DNA from 3 places in the Rhizobium fabae genome. Region 3 is predicted to be linked to each of the others. Evidence: predicted binding sites of a transcription regulator. Region 3 holds the regulator's gene; each other region holds the start of a gene.
The links. The regulator LexA, encoded in region 3, represses DNA repair genes until DNA is damaged. The targets are predictions, from matches to a motif close to TGTTCNNNNTGTGTTCNG.

Region 1 (2,275 bases), on a different contig from region 3:
AGCCGGGACGATTCGAAACGTAGGTCCAGGTCCTTATCTGCGCGATTCGCGCCGAAAGCGTGTCAATTTCCCCATCTGTCCGATCGGAGCGATGAACCTGCTCCGCGAGAAACTGTTCGTTCACCGTGCCATAGCGCACGAGATCGGAAAAGAGGGTCGAAATAAGATCGGCATGTTGTGCCGGGGTAATACGCCGGTAGTCGGGAAGCGCACAAGCCTCCCAGAGTTTTTCGACGCGTTCGGGCCTGTCGGCAAGATCGATGATCTCGGGGTAGCGAGAAAGCTGCTCCAGCGCCTGCTGGTCGACCGCCGGCAGCGCCCGCGTCAGCCCCGGCACGCGCGGCCCTGCTTCGAGGCTGGCGCGCAGCGACTGGATCGAGGAGAAGTCCATCCCGGTTGTGCGCCACTGCAGAACCTTGACGTTGTCAAATTCATGCCCCTCGATGCGCTGCACCAGTTCCTCGTCGAAGGGCGAGACCTGCCCGGTGACGCCGAAGGTCCCGTCGCGCACGTGCCGGCCGGCGCGCCCGGCGACCTGGCCGAGTTCGGCCGGATTAAGATTGCGGAACTGGTAGCCGTCGAATTTCCGATCCTGGGCGAAGGCGACGTGATCGACATCGAGATTGAGGCCCATGCCGATCGCATCGGTCGCCACCAGATATTCGACGTCGCCCGCCTGATAAAGCGCCACCTGCGCATTGCGGGTGCGCGGGCTCAACGCACCCAGCACGACTGCCGCGCCGCCGCGCTGCCGGCGGATGAGCTCGGCAATGGCATAGACCTCGTCGGCCGAGAAGGCGACGATGGCCGAGCGCTGCGGCAGCCGGGTGATCTTCTTTTGTCCGGCGTAGAAAAGATGCGAAAGCCGCGGCCGCTCGACCACGGTGATGCCGGGCAGAAGCTGCTGCAGGATCGGCCGCATCGTCGCCGCGCCGAGCAGCAGCGTTTCCTCACGGCCGCGAAGATGCAGGATGCGGTCTGTGAAGATATGGCCGCGCTCGAGATCACCGGCGAGCTGCACCTCGTCGATCGCGACGAAGGCGGCCTTGGTCTCACGCGGCATTGCCTCGACGGTGCAGACGGAAAACCGCGCATTGGGCGGCGAAATTTTTTCCTCGCCGGTGACGAGCGCCACGTTCTGCACGCCGACCTTCTCCACCACCCGCGTATAGACCTCGCGCGCCAGGAGCCGGAGCGGCAGGCCGATCACGCCGGTCCCGTGCGCGACCATGCGCTCGATGGCATAATGGGTCTTGCCGGTATTGGTTGGTCCGAGCACTGCGGTCACACCGCGCCCGCTCAGAATCATCGGCTGCGAAGTCAGAGTCATGGATCCATGCAAACGAGGCCAAAGGCCCCAGGAAAATCTCGCTCCCCCAGATTGAAGCACAGAACACATGGACAGCCGCCGCCGCAAACGCAAGGGAAGATTTCAAAAATGCCACCAGGATTGCGACCTTTGCGAGTCCTGCGGAACATCCGCCTTTGCGATTCGGAACAGCGTGAGAACGAATCAGCGACGAATCGCTGACTCCAGCTGATTCAGCTTTTGTTCACGGCTAAGTATTGATTTTGAATCACTTTTTCCCACTAGATGCTGAATCGCGCGACTCCCGCTCCTTCGCATTTTCGCCGTCGCGATTCATGATGTCAGGCTGATCGCCGGCAATCGAAAATTGCGCCCGAAATTAATCTCTCGACCAAAGCCGGAACGAATCGGAGACGAATCGCTGACCGTGCCATTTTCGCCTTTCGTTCACGGCCACATTTGGTGGCGAAGCTGCACCGGAACGCTAGATGCGGATCGCCGATAGATCTCCTCGTCTTGTATCCCCGCATCGGCATTAATCTTTGGAAAGCCGGATTCAGAAGACGTTAAGCCGAAGTGGCCGAGAGCGGCGCGTCGATCAAATACGGAACGAATCGCTGACGAATCGGCGACATTGCAGTTTTCCCGCTTTGTTCACCGCAACATATTGTATTTAAATGCCTTTTTAACCATATGAGCGATTTTCCGGAATGGCGAAGACCAGAGCGCGCCACATTTCCAGCGCTGAACCGGGAACAAAAATCGCCAATGCGTGTTTCTCGTCCATCGAAAATGCGGATGAAATGAAGGGAACACACCATGCTTGGCACGATACTTCTTATTATCCTCATTCTGCTCCTGATCGGAGCCTTGCCGAATTGGGGCTACAGCCGTGGCTGGGGCTATGGACCTTCCGGCGGTTTGGGGCTAGTTCTCGTCATTATCATTATCCTTGTACTAATGGGC
Region 2 (2,275 bases), 340 kb from region 3:
CAAATGGATTGGCGGACGAACTGAACGCTGAAATTACATTTCCGCGGCGCCGTCGCCGTCATCAGCCTCCGGTCCGCCGTTCTGCAGGAAGCGGTCGGCGATGAGGCCGGCATTCTGGCGCAGCGACAGCTCGATCTCGCGGGCGAGATCCGGATTGTCGCGCAGGAAGGTCTTGGCGTTTTCGCGGCCCTGGCCGAGACGCTGGCTATTATAGGAGAACCAGGCGCCCGATTTTTCGACAATGCCGGCCTTGACGCCGAGATCGACCAGTTCGCCGGTCTTGGAAACACCCTCGCCATACATGATGTCGAACTCGACCTGCTTAAAGGGAGGCGCCATCTTGTTCTTGACGACCTTGACGCGGGTCTGGTTGCCGATCACCTCTTCGCGCTCCTTGACCGAGCCGATGCGGCGGATATCAAGGCGCACGGAGGCATAGAATTTCAGCGCATTGCCGCCTGTCGTCGTCTCAGGCGAACCGAACATAACGCCGATCTTCATGCGGATCTGGTTGATGAAGATGACCATGGTGTTCGACTTCGAGATCGAAGCGGTGAGCTTGCGCAGCGCCTGGCTCATCAGGCGGGCCTGCAGGCCCGGAAGGCTGTCGCCCATCTCGCCTTCGATTTCGGCGCGTGGCGTCAGCGCGGCGACCGAGTCGACGACAAGGACGTCGACAGCGCCGGAGCGCACCAGCGTATCGGTAATTTCAAGCGCCTGTTCGCCGGTATCGGGCTGTGAGATCAGAAGGTTCTGCAGATCGACGCCAAGCTTGCGGGCATAGACCGGATCGAGCGCATGTTCGGCATCGACGAAGGCGCAGATGCCGCCCTTCTTCTGCGCTTCAGCAATGGTCTGCAAAGCAAGCGTCGTTTTACCCGAGCTTTCCGGCCCGTAGATCTCGATGATTCGGCCCCTCGGCAGGCCGCCGACTCCGAGCGCAATATCGAGGCCAAGCGAGCCGGTCGAAATCGTTTCGATCTCGACAACATTCTCGTTGGAGCCGAGTTTCATGATCGAGCCCTTGCCGAACGACCGCTCTATCTGTGAGAGTGCCGCTTCAAGCGCCTTGCTTTTGTCCACCGATTTGTCCTCTACCAGCCGCAATGAATTCTGAGACATCCGATCCACCTTTAGGTTATTGAAGCCGCTCAAGCAATGTCGAGTTTGTACCCTATTTGTTCCACTCTCGCAATAGGCGATCAAACAATTGAAAGAAAAAGGTAAAACGATCCGTGTTCTATATTTGTTTTATCGATGCAAAGCAACGGCTTAGACCGCATGCGCCGGGTGCGATGCGCCAAGTTGCGGCATGCCGATTCGCTCGCCCAGGATATGGAGAGCGGTTGAAATGAAGAGAAAGATTCTCGTTCTCGGCGGCGCCCATATCGACCGGCGCGGCCGCATCTCAGGCGAGACGGCACCGGGCGCCAGCAACCCCGGCACATGGTTCGAGGAGCCCGGCGGCGGTGGTTTCAATGCTGCGCGAAATCTCGCAAGGCTCGGCTTTCAGGTGACGATGATCTCGCCGCGTGGCGGCGATCCCCTGGGCGAGATAGTGGGCGAAGCCGCCGATTTCGCCGGCATCGACGACCGGCCTTTCGTCTTCCTCGATCGCAAGACGCCGAGCTACACCGCCATCATCGAGAAGGACGGCAATCTGGTTATCGCCCTTGCCGACATGGAGCTTTATCGTTTCTTCGTGCCGCGCCGTCTCTCCATTCGTTGGGTGCGGGAGGCCTTCGCCGCCCATGATTTCATTCTTTTCGATGCCAACCTGCCGGAAGAGACGATCGCGGCGATCGTCGCAAAAGCAAATTCCCTTCAAAAGCCCGTCGCGGCGATCGCCATCTCGCCGGCGAAGGTCGTCAGGCTGACACCCTGCATCGGGGATATCGACTACCTGTTCCTCAACGAGGCCGAAGCCGCCGCTCTTACCGGTGGACGGCCCGATGATGCGGGCGGCTGGCCGCCGCTGCTAAACGAGATCGGCATCAAAAGTGCCGTCGTCACCCGCGGCCGGCGCGAGCTGGTTGCGATTTGCGAGGGCCGCGCCATGACGCTGCAGCCGCCGATCACCGATACGGTCGCCGATGTTACCGGCGCCGGCGATTCCCTTGCCGCCGGCACGCTGGCGGCCTTGATGGCGGGCCTGCCGCTCGAGGAAGCTGTCCGCTATGGCACGGCCGCGGCTATTCTCACCGTGCAGTCGCGGCACGCCGTCAATGAAAATCTGACGCCGGACCTCTTGAATGAGGCGCTTGCCCTTGTTCCC
Region 3 (2,275 bases):
GTCCGGTTGGTATTTCCCGACGGCTGTCTTCGGCTTTCTCTTGCTGACATTGCTCAAAACCCGCCTGCGGCACATTGGAACGGCAATCGTCGCGATTTCCACGCTGGCTGTCGTGATGCTGCCGTCAGAGGCGGCCCCCAACGTCACCATTGCCGAAGACGGCGGTCTGGTCGCTATCGTCGATGGCGAGACGATGGCTTCGAACCGCACGAAGCCACCAGCTTTTATCTTCGAACAATGGAAACGCGCGCTTGCCATCGAAGAACACCGCCAGCCGGTGATGGTTGGGATGAGCAACGCGCCTGCTGCGCCTCAAGGCAAAAGGCTGCAACTCTCGCCGGATCAGCAGAATGACGCCCGAGAGGCGATGAGACAGGCGATCGCCACCAACCCACCGTCACACTTTTCCTGCCTGAAGGCCGCCTGGTGCACCACCCTACTTGATAATGGAAAGACACTGACTGTCATCGACAATGTCGCCTATCTCGGACCGGCTTGTGATACAGCTGATATCGTCGTCACACCGGTCCGCTTGCGCTTTGACCGCTGCCGTTCCGGCGCGCTGCTCTTTACGGGCGAGACGCTGCGCAAGACAGGGGCGGTCGAGCTTCGCTTTACCGAAAGGGGGATCGAGGTTGCAACGGCATTCGACACATTGCTGCGACCTTGGATGCGCCACCGCGCCTATGATTGGCGCAGCGACAGCTTTGCAGATTCCGGCAAAGCTGATCTCAATGATAGCGGCGAATGAGCCCGACGAGTTTGCCCTGAACCTTGACGCGATCCGGCCCGAAGATACGGGTCTCGTATGCCGGGTTGGCCGCTTCCAGCGCGATCGAGGCGCCCTTGCGGCGGAAGCGCTTCAGCGTCGCTTCCTCGTCATCGACGAGGGCAACGACGATGTCGCCGGGACTGGCGGTGCTGCCGTTGCGGATGATCACGGTGTCGCCATCGAAGATGCCGGCATCGATCATCGAATCGCCCTTGACCTCCAGCGCATAATGTTCGCCGGAACCGAGCATGTCGGCCGGAACGGTGATGTCGTGCGTGTTGTTCTGGATCGCCGAGATCGGAACGCCGGCGGCGATTCGACCCATGACCGGTACGGAGATCGAGTTGCCGTTTTCGGCGACGGGCTTCACGGAAGCGGGAGGGGCGACCGGCTGGGGTTTGCCGAGACTGCCCTCGATGACGCTCGGCGAAAAGCCGCGCCGAGGCTGGATGCTGGGGCTATAGGCCTCCGGAAGCTTGATGACCTCGAGCGCGCGGGCCCGGTTCGGTAGGCGGCGAATGAAACCTCGTTCTTCGAGCGCCGTGATCAGGCGGTGGATGCCGGATTTGGAGGCGAGATCCAGGGCATCCTTCATTTCGTCGAAAGACGGAGGAACGCCGGATTCCTTCATGCGCTCATGAATGAAAAGGAGAAGCTCCTGTTGTTTGCGCGTGAGCATCGACGTCAGACCCCGTGATTGAAACAAATCCAGAACAGACACTATATGTTCCATATGTGTTCCGCAAGTAGCTAAATTTCCGTAAAACAGGAGGCAAAAAATTGCTTTGGAATGGCGACGAGACGGCAATTCAGAATTATTCGAGAATGTAGTCAGGTAATGCGTCATTCTTTGGCAACTGATAGTTGCATGGCGGCCTGCCTAGCAAAGTTTGGCGATGACACACCTTTGCGGTCGAGCATATTTCGGTTCGTGAAGGATAGGAAGCGGACTGGAATATCGCCTGCTGAACCTTCCGGGACGATCCCACTTGATTGCTCAAGCCGCGCATTCTCAGAGAGGAAGCTTTTCAGGCAAAAGCGACGTGAAAGAAATCGCGGAGAACCACCGAGACCTTTTCGGGATCCTCCCAGTGCGGGTTATGTCCAAATCCTTCCATCAGGACCGATTGTGCTTTCGAGAGCGCATCTTCGAGCGCCAGCCGGTGACCCGCGTCGAACAGCGCATCCTCGCTACCACCGATGCAAAGCACGGGCATTCTGACCTGTGCCGCGGCCTCCGTCAGATCGAGTGTGGAAAAACAGGCCAGAATACCATGCCAGATCTCTGCCGAAATGGCTGCTGCCTCACGGCTGATCGGGGCGAGGAAACTTGGATCGACTGGATGCGGGCAGGCGTGCCAGAGATCGAAAAATGGATCGCCGGGATCGATCGGATCGCAAAGCCCAAGGATTCCGTCCGTGACTGGATCGCGCTGCGGAAAGGCCGGGCGCACCGTGCCGGAAATCGTGACCAGTGCGACAACAACGTCGGGCAGCCGGGCA

Region 1: EFB14_RS17510 (helicase-related protein) is a predicted target of LexA. The motif match lies at 1,494-1,511, and genes of this name have one in related genera.
Region 2: recA (recombinase RecA) is a predicted target of LexA. The motif match lies at 1,237-1,254, and genes of this name have one in related genera.

The regions. Positions count from the first base shown of each region.
Region 1 covers NZ_ML133652.1:45,490-47,764, reverse strand. Annotated here, with positions in the region: gene EFB14_RS17510 (helicase-related protein) at 1-1,330, opposite strand, end outside; gene EFB14_RS17505 (DUF3309 family protein) at 2,129-2,275, shown strand, end outside.
Region 2 covers NZ_ML133646.1:114,496-116,770, reverse strand. Annotated here, with positions in the region: gene recA (recombinase RecA) at 34-1,122, opposite strand; gene EFB14_RS03615 (carbohydrate kinase family protein) at 1,352-2,275, shown strand, end outside.
Region 3 covers NZ_ML133646.1:453,207-455,481, reverse strand. Annotated here, with positions in the region: gene EFB14_RS05325 (ComEC/Rec2 family competence protein) at 1-751, shown strand, start outside; gene lexA (transcriptional repressor LexA) at 732-1,451, opposite strand; gene EFB14_RS05315 (alpha/beta fold hydrolase) at 1,801-2,275, opposite strand, start outside.